DNA from 3 places in the Isachenkonia alkalipeptolytica genome. Region 1 is predicted to be linked to each of the others. Evidence: riboswitches for the same ligand, from Rfam matches in the RefSeq annotation. Region 1 holds a riboswitch; each other region holds the start of a gene.

The links. Region 1 has a riboswitch for cyclic di-GMP ahead of ISALK_RS03390 (GspE/PulE family protein). Riboswitches for the same ligand answer to the same signal wherever they lie in the genome.
Region 2: it holds a riboswitch for cyclic di-GMP, as region 1 does, so the genes downstream of both, ISALK_RS06240 (class D sortase) here and ISALK_RS03390 (GspE/PulE family protein) in region 1, are expected to answer to the same signal.
Region 3: it holds a riboswitch for cyclic di-GMP, as region 1 does, so the genes downstream of both, ISALK_RS13240 (PAS domain-containing protein) here and ISALK_RS03390 (GspE/PulE family protein) in region 1, are expected to answer to the same signal.

The regions. Positions count from the first base shown of each region.
Region 1 covers NZ_SUMG01000002.1:350,274-353,428, reverse strand. Annotated here, with positions in the region: gene ISALK_RS03400 (abscisic acid-deficient protein Aba4 family protein) at 1-12, opposite strand, end outside; gene ISALK_RS03395 (ATP-binding protein) at 474-899, shown strand; cyclic di-GMP riboswitch class II at 1,283-1,367, shown strand; gene ISALK_RS03390 (GspE/PulE family protein) at 1,426-3,105, shown strand; gene ISALK_RS03385 (type IV pilus twitching motility protein PilT) at 3,135-3,155, shown strand, end outside.
Region 2 covers NZ_SUMG01000005.1:174,845-177,999, reverse strand. Annotated here, with positions in the region: gene ISALK_RS06245 (NCS2 family permease) at 1-543, opposite strand, end outside; gene ISALK_RS06240 (class D sortase) at 871-1,605, opposite strand; cyclic di-GMP riboswitch class I at 1,725-1,813, opposite strand; cyclic di-GMP riboswitch class I at 2,003-2,093, opposite strand; gene ISALK_RS06235 (aminotransferase) at 2,548-3,155, shown strand, end outside.
Region 3 covers NZ_SUMG01000025.1:5,050-8,204, reverse strand. Annotated here, with positions in the region: gene ISALK_RS13245 (alanine/glycine:cation symporter family protein) at 1-825, opposite strand, end outside; cyclic di-GMP riboswitch class I at 1,159-1,243, shown strand; gene ISALK_RS13240 (PAS domain-containing protein) at 1,316-2,044, shown strand; partial or broken gene ISALK_RS13235 (bifunctional diguanylate cyclase/phosphodiesterase) at 2,066-3,155, shown strand, end outside.

The DNA of each region.
Region 1 (3,155 bases):
ATGTAAGAACATAGAAAAACCTCCCTATTCGTCTTTTTACGATAACACCGGATATTCTCGGCGAAGATCTAATACCTTCATTATAACGGATTCAGCCTGAAGATACTACAGAAAATTTCGACTCTTCCCGCCTTTTCTTTTTCCCGGGATATATGTTACAATGGGTATAATAAAAATTATAGGAAAACCTTTTGTAAAAAGGAGTGAATACTTTGCAACCACGGAAATATAAAAATTTGAGCCGAGTCATTGTTCTTGCCATTGCCTTGGCCATGATCCTATCTTCGGTAGGATATGCCTTTATGTTCTTCTAAACATAAAGGTTTTTTTATGCCCTTTTTTATGCCCTATGGTTGAAATTTCTCCGGTTATTTTGAAAATTTTTCTTAATATGTGGTACACCGCTGAAAAATCGGGTACAAACAAAGTAAATAAGTTGATCATAGGAATTGACCCATAAGGAGCGAAGGATCATGATGAAGTCCATGTTGAAAATCTGCATAAAAGACGTAGAAACCATTAAATATACCCGGGATATGATCTCGAAAATCTTAAAAGAGGGCATGGGGATGGATGATTACCTATACGAAATGGCCATCAGTGAAGCCTTAAACAATGCGGTGCTTCACGGCTATGAGAATAAGGGGAAACGAAGCATTTCCATTAATCTTTCCAAACTCAGTGACCGACGGGTTTCCGTACGGATCAAACACTACGGCAAGGGCTTTCCCGGCAACAAAAAACTTCAGCGGGCGGAGGAAAAAAGCAACAACATCCCTCCCGAAGAGCTGTTTTTAGAATCGGGACGGGGCCTAAAAATCATGATGGAAGGGGCGGACTACGTCTGTTACAACCGGGCGGGCAATGAAGTGATTTTGGTGAAGCGAAAGGAAACCTAATCGAAAAGTAAAAGCAAAACAAGGTAAACAAAAGGTAAAAATACCCTAAGATGTTACCGTGTCCGGGGTTTATTTTTTGTCTAAAATCAGGAAAGCAAAGACGTAATTTGTGAAAAAATAAATTACAAAATATATCCTCTAAGGGAGTTTAAAGGGAAATCTACGGGGTAACTATAACATAAATCAAAGATCATTACAAAATCATCGTTTCTTTAGAGAAAACAATGGGGGAAACGAAGACGTGGAGACAAAAATCTAAATAATTTTGAAAAATATGTTATTTTCTCAAAAAAAAGATTGTTAATTTTTTCAAAGGTAGTATAATAGAACTATATCTAAATCACATAAAGCAATCGATGGTTTTCCTTCGAAAGATAAGGGACAGATAGATTGGATGCTAAGAAGGATATCCTTACAACTGGGCACTTGGGGTATTCGGAGCAGCTAGTGCAACCGGCCAACCTTAGTGTTGGTTTTTTTATTATCACGAAAACGATACAGAAAATTCGGACAAAGAGGTGGACTTATGGCTGCAAAACGAAAACTGGGCACCCTGTTGGTCGACGTAGGGGCCATAACCAACGAAAACTTGGAACAGGCCTTAAAAATACAAAAGCAGAATAAAAAGAAACTGGGAGAAGTGCTGGTACAGGAAAAGTTTGTAACGGAAGAGGAAATCATCGAAGTCCTGGAGTTTCAACTGGGGATTCCAAAAAAGGAAATCGACCGGGGTACCATCGAATCCGAGGTACCGAATCTGATCACCGAAGCCTTAGCCCGGCGTCATACTATAATTCCCGTAAAGGCAACAGAAAAAACCGTAACCCTGGCCATGAACGATCCTCTAAACGTTTACGCCATGGATGATGTAAAACTGGCAACCGGTCGGGAAGTGGAGCCGGTCATCGCAACAACCAAAGAAATTGAAGACGCCATTGATTATTTCTTTGAAAAACAGGACGCTCAAAAGGCCATTGAGGACTTTACCAGCGAGTACGACGTAAAAGAGCTGGAAGGTCTGGATGAAGCCACCCTAAATGATATCAACAATGCCCCGGTTGTACGGCTGATCAACTCTATCATGAGCCAGGCAGTAAAACAACAGGCCAGTGATATACATATCGAACCCTTCGAGAAGAAACTATTGGTTCGCTTTCGAATCGACGGCGATTTACACGAAGTCATGCGCCCGGCCAAGGCCGCCCACTCGGCGATTGTTACCCGAATCAAGATCATGGGAAAAATGGACATCTCCGAGCGGCGTAAACCCCAGGACGGCCGGGTGGAAAAAAACATCGACGGCAGGGAAATTGACATGCGAATATCCGTCCTTCCCACGGTTTTCGGGGAAAAGGTGGTAATTCGAATTCTGGATCGAAGCAGTTTTATGTTAACCAAGGAGGAACTGGGCTTTACCGAGCGAAACCTAGAGCTTTTTGATAGAATTACCCGAAACCCCAACGGAATTATTCTCGTCACCGGCCCTACGGGAAGTGGTAAATCCACCACCCTGTATACGGTCCTTGCCGAGATGAACCGGGAAGACCGAAACATCGTAACCGTAGAAGACCCGGTGGAATACTCCTTAGACGGCGTAAACCAGGTACAGGTAAACCCGAAGGCGGACCTTACCTTCGCCACAGGCCTACGATCCATCCTACGACAGGACCCGGACATCATCATGGTAGGTGAGATTCGGGACAGTGACACCGTAACCATCGCGATACGGGCGGCGATCACCGGTCACTTGGTGCTTAGTACCGTCCATACCAACGATACCGCCAGTACCATCAGCCGATTGGTCAACATGGGGGTGGACCCGTACTTAATCGCATCATCGGTAGTGGGCATCATGGCCCAGCGGTTGGTAAAAAAGGTTTGTAACAACTGCAAAGAGCCTTATGAGGTGGACGAGCGAAATGCCCGCCTGGGCGGCATACCCGAAGGCACCACCATCTATAAAGGAAAGGGCTGCACCAAATGCGGCGGCTCCGGCACCAAAGGAAGAACCGCCGTCCATGAAGTCATGGTGGTGGATCGAACCATTCGAAATATGATCAATGAAGGTAAGGATATCGACTCCATTAAGGATATCGCCATCCGGGACGGGATGAACACCCTGAGGGATGCCAGTAAGGAACTGGTCCTAAAAGGAATCATACCCATCGAAGAGATGCTTCGAATCACCTATAGTTTGGAAGGGTAAAAAAAGTTATCAAAAGGGGGAATGAACAGGTGCTGGATATTAACGAAATG
Region 2 (3,155 bases), on a different contig from region 1:
GCCCTCTTCTGCGACGACGATGCCTGCATTTTGAAAGCCGATTAAAGCAATAAACAGACCGATTCCCCCGGTAATGGCAATTTTAATGGTTTGGGGCAGGCTGTTCATAATTTTCGCCCGGGCGGGGGTAATGGAGATGATGAAAAACACCATTCCCGAAACCGTAACCGCCGCAAGGCCCTGTTGCCAGGTATATCCCATGGGACCTACCACCGTATAGGCAAAAAAGATGGTAAGGCCCAAACCGGGAGAAGTGGCCAAGGGCAGTTTGGAAACAAAGGCATGGGCAAAGGTTCCGATGATGGCAATAAGGCAAACGGAAGTATACAGCCCTTCCGGGGGCATTCCCGCATCGGCTAAAAAGCCGGGGATCACCACAAGAACATAGGCCATGGTTAAGAAGGTTGTAATGCCTGCGGTAATTTCGGTTTTAATATCGGTGCCAAAATGGGAAAGCTGGTAAAAGCTTTCGAAAAAATTCCGAAGCCTGTTGCGTTTTTCCTTGTTACGAATTTTTGGTTGATCATAGGTTCGCTCTGTCAATGTAATACCTCCTAAGGATATGAGATTATGAAAAAATGTATAAAAATCTATATAAAAAATACACGTGAAGAATCTTGTGTATTTTCAATAAAATTAATGAAAAAAAAACGGTGAAATACAAGGCGAAATTGTGCCGCTGTTCACAAAACCCAGGGTAAAAGGGGATTTTGCGAAAGGAGTGTAACAATAAATTAACAATCCGTCAAGCCTGAATTTAAAAAGTTACAGGTTGAATGGCGAGGGAAATTTGCACAAAAAAAGGTACCGCTTTTAGGAAGTCAGCGGTACCCCATGTTCCAAAGGAGATATTTAGGGGAAGCTCCCGGATTATCCATCCTCGGCTATTCTTCCGTGGACAATTAACCGGTAATCTGCGGTATATCGTGGATGACAGGTAATTAAGGTAACAATACGATCGGTCTGGTTTCGGTTGAGGACGGATAAATCCGTGGGATCCACGATTTTGGTATCGTAAACCGTATACACAAAGGTCCCGTCTTGGGTTTGAACAATAATTTCATCCCCTACATCCAGTTCATTTAAACGATAGAAGAATCGACCGTCCCGGTTGGCTCGATGTCCGGCAATGGCGGTGTTTCCGATTTCACCGGGGGCGGCGGTTCCAATCATTTGACCGGCTCCCCGATCCAAGGTTTGGGCATCGCTTCCAAAGAGTAAGGGAAGGTTTACATCAATCGAAGGGATTTCTATTTTCCCGATGACGGCGCCTCGTTCAACATAACTTACCTCACTGTCAGAAGGCCCGTCGTCAAGAGGCGCGGTTCTTTCCTGGGAAGAAGACTCCGCCGGCTCCTCCTGGGAGGGCGGATTATCTTGGTCTTCAGCTTCCTCCTCTTCGAAGGCCTGATTCATTTGAGTAAAGCTGTAGGCCGCGGTTTGGGAGAGGTCTTCTTCAACAGCCAGGTTCTCTCCACCGAGCAAGGCTTCCGCTTCATCAAGCATGCGATTCTCCCAATAGGAGCTGTAAAGGTTGCTGGCAAAGGGATAGACCGCCACAAGCACACCGAGAAGTATGATTAAATAGGGAATTTTTTTCTTCATTTTTTTCACGCTCCTCGTTTCTGTAAGGACTTTATTCTTGGTCCTTAAGCTAAGCAAGATTATTTTATGAGAGACAATACTAGCAATAAAAGGGTAATAAAAAAGACTACCATAATAGTTATGGTAGTCGGACAGCCCTAGTGTTTTGTAACACCGTAGACTCGAGACTTTGCGTCCCCGGCTTTCACCGGGTTTGCCTTTGTCATACTGATAAAAGCATTCAGTTGAAATTGATTGTTATTTGTTTTATACCTCGAATCCTGTACTTTAAACACAAAATACAGAATATGTTACTGAAATACTCTCAAACAGTTATATTTCCAAGAGCCCTGGTTATACTCCCGAGAGCCTTAATGAAGGAAGGGATCCCAAACAAAAAAACTGCCGTAAAATAAATTACGGCAGTTGGACCGTCATGGTGTAAGGGTATACACGGTAGACGCCGAACTTTGCGCCTTTTTCTTTCGAAAAAGTGGCCTTTGTACGATTTATTTTGAGGAATAACTAGAAATTTCCCATAAAGGTATTTGTTTAATTTATACCCCATGAAGACTCCCCCCACTTAATTTTTTGGAAATTTGAAGTGGGGATTTCCGGAGGATCGAAGCTTCAGTTTTCAACGAAAAGTGGTTACAAGTATATTTTACCCAGCAAACAGGTGTTTAAACAAAATAAAACTGCCTATGCACCTCCTAGCTAAACGCTGTGATGTTTTGAGGAGGGAGTTCTTTTGGCTAGCAGGATAGAGGCTATACGTCTGGAAGTAGGTCTGGAAGTAGGTCTGGAAGTAGGTTTGGAAGCAAGGGGTTTGGTAGGAGGTTCGGGGGAGTCACCGGGAGTGTCATGATAGTAAGATTTTACCGGGACTTTTATTCCCCCGGTTGTTGTGAATTTTCATTTAATACACTATACTAAAAAGAAAGGAATGAAAGGATGATCCCGATGAAAATCAAACCCTTTGGCGTTGAGGAATGGATGAATCAATACGAAAATGATGCGCTATACAATTTAGGGGAAACCTGTGTAAAATCCCTGACGGTAAAAGAATTGTTAAATTTCCAAGGGCGGGGAAAGGAAGCCCTCGAGGAGATTTATGACATGCAGCTGACCTACGGAGCCATCCCCGGCACGGATAAACTGCGAGAAGGGGTGGCCGGTCTCTATGAGTCGGGAAACATCGCCAATGTGGTGATTGCCCATGGGGGAATCGGCGCCAATCACCTGGTCTTTTCCGCCTTGGTGGAACCGGGGGATGAAGTGATTTCCGTTATGCCCACCTATCAGCAGCACTATTCCATTCCCGAATCCCTGGGGGCAACGGTGAAAATTCTACCCTTAACCCTGGAAAATGGATTTTTGCCGGATATAGGGGCACTGAAAAAAATGGCGAACGAAAACACGAAACTGATTGCCATCAATAACCCCAATAATCCCACGGGATCGTTAATGGATAAAGCATCTTTAGAAGAAATTGTAGAAATCGCGAAAGCCCACGATAGCTATATTCTCTCTGATGAAGTGTACCGGGGTTTGAATCATCAAGGGGCAGC
Region 3 (3,155 bases), on a different contig from region 1:
CAGTCCTCTGGCGATCCCGTAACGCATCGCCTCTTTAACAGTAACACCAATAACACCCCCGGTGGCGGCCATGGGGTTAAAAGCACTATGAATAATCATTCTAAACGCAGGGATCACTTCGCTTAAATTCATAATAATAATTGCAAGGCATCCCATAATATAGATTCCTGCCATAATCGGTACGATGGTAACGGTAAAGGAGGCGATTCGGGAGATTCCTCCCATAATAATGGCAGCTACAACAATAGCCGTAATAATTCCTAGAACGATGTGGGGAATACCAAAAGCCGCATGCATAGAATCGGAAACGGAGTTGGACTGCACCATATTTCCGATAAAACCCAGGGCGATAATAATGGAAATCGCAAAGAAACCGGCTAAAGCAGGGCTTCCTAGACCATGCTTTATATAATAGGCCGGTCCCCCCACTTTCTGTCCATCAACCCGGGTGTTGTAGGTTTGTCCTAAAATCGCTTCCGCAAAAATTGTTCCGGCTCCGAAAAATCCACTGAGCCACATCCAAAATACGGCCCCCGGACCACCGGCGGCAATAGCGGTTCCCACTCCGGCAAGATTTCCGGTGCCGACCTGGGCGGCAATGGCCGTGGCCAAAGCTTGAAAAGAGGACATCCCGTCTTCGTCGGCTTTCACACTTTTTTTAAACACGTCGCCAAAGGTCTTCTTAAAAACCAACCTTATCTTTCGAACCTGCACAAAACGTAATTTGATGGTGAACCATACACCGGTACCAAGCAAAAGAACCAGCATCGGCGGACCCCACAGTAAACTGTTGAGATAACGAATCACTTCAAAAAAACCTTCCATTAGTAAAACCTCCTTATGAATTAGATTGATGAATGTAAATAAAAATAGGTATAAATACTTGCTATCAAAGCATATAATATCGTTAACTAATTAACAATATATAAAAATCCAATCGGCAAATTTATGATAAGAAAGATGAATAATCGGCAAATTTGTGGTATTTACTGAGAACAATGGATATTTTGAAATTTTAGATTTTATAATACTTTCAATATATTTATAAAGATAAAATCAGTTATTTGAGTAATGAAAAATAAATTTGAGTTTTGCAGAATTTTGTAAAACATGTTATCATATTACTCAAGGTTAATTTAAGAATCTATTCAATTAAATAAAGTTTATTGGCAAAATCACTGAAAAGTGATGACGCAAAGCTACGAGTCTACGTTCTATTGGATATGACAGTCGGGTTGCTGTATTAAGGGTGGTATAGGCAACCGGAGGGTTGTTTATTTTTTTTTGGAAAATTTATATATAGGGTGGGATATCTATGGCGATAAAAGGACTTGGCATTCTGGAAGGATGGATAAAAAACAGCCGCGTTGAAGAATTGAAGAAAGAACATTTTGCATGGATACAAAGCTTACCTTATCCGATGGCCGTATGTGATAAGGCTGGGAAAATCCTTAGTATGAACAATGCTTTTATGAAGCTGACCGGACATAGGAGAGATGAACTGGAGCTTCAGAGGATATATTGGTTTTTGCCGAAGGATCAGGGGAAGGGAATCCAAGAAGAATTGGAAGGATCAGCCAAAGGAAAAAGTATTATCCGGGAAAGCTACATAGGGGTAGCCGGTGAAGAAATGCTTATGGAAGTTACCGTGATCCCCTTCGAAGAATATGATGAACTGGAAGGACAGTTTTGGATTTTTACCGATCAAAGCGAAAAGAAGAAGATGGAAGCGGAACTTAAGAGACTTAAGCGGAAGCCGTATAACCCGGAACCATTCTCGAAAATCGGAACCTGGACCTATGATTTTGAAAAAGAAGAGTTTTATGCTTCTTCGGATACATATCAAATCTTTAAAAGAGCTCCGGAAGAATTCGACGGAAGCCTTCGAAACGTTCTGGAGTTTCTCCATCGAGAGGACCGAATAAGTTTTGAGCAAGCCATGGAAAAAGCTTATAAAGGAACGCCCTTAGATCTTATTTTTCGCATCATAACCAATAAAGGGGAACAAAAGGACATTCATGCCCGGGCGGAAATGTTTTATTGAAAGGATCGAAGTCCCGATAAAATGATTGGTACGGTCCAGGACCTTACGGATCACCGTTATATGGAAAGAAGCCTGGACACGTTGCAGAAGAATCTTCCAAAGGAAGAACAGTTTAATGAGAAGAACTGTTACCGAGTGGATTTGACCCGGGACACCGTGGAATTCGGAAAGGATCTACCGGAAATATATAACCTGGATCCCCATGCCAGTGAACATAAAAGAGAAGAGGTAATGAAAAGAATCCATCCCGAGGATCGAAGAAAGATTCAAGAAATTATCGAGAACTTAAAAGACGGTGAAAAGTATGAAATTCAGTACCGAATTATTGGGACAAAACAAGATGAATACCATTTGGTGCGTAGCAAAGGAATCGGAGAATTTCAAGAGGGAAAACTGACTGCATTGGTAGGAACCATTGAAGATCTTACAGATACCCATCTGCTGGAAAAAGATATTCAAAAGACCTATCGGGACCTTCAAGAAGTGCAACGGGCTTTTCGGATGGGCGTATGGTCTATGGATTTAATAACTTATCAATTATCCTGGTCCGAGGTTACCTTTGAAATTTACGGATTGGATCCCGAGGCGGGGGAACCGGAGTTTGAAGAATTTCTAAAAATGATTCATCCCGAAGACCGACCGCTTGTTCAACAAGCCATTGATCACCCTCCAAAGGAGCAGCCCTTTAATGTGGAGTTTCGCATTCTTCCATCGACGGGGGAGGTAAGGCATATCAAGCATCTTGTGGAAATCCTGTATCAGGATGAAACACCGGTCATGATCCGGGGAAATATTGAGGATATAACCGGTCAAAGAGAGATTGAGATAAAGGCGAAAAAAACTCAACAGGAGTTTGAAAATTTGCAGAACCGTTATCAAATGTTATTGGATAATTCAGAGGAAATCCTAGAAATAATCGATGATAACGGTATTGTAAAATATATTAACTCCGGGGTTGTAAGAATGATGGGATTCGAGGATCAGGAAATTATCGGAAAATATATTTGGAGTTTTGTGGATGGGGCGGAAAAAGAAAAACTGAAAAACTTAGTGCAGATGAGCCGGAACAATCCGAAAAAAATTTTAAGGGGAACCGTTAAGAGTATTACAA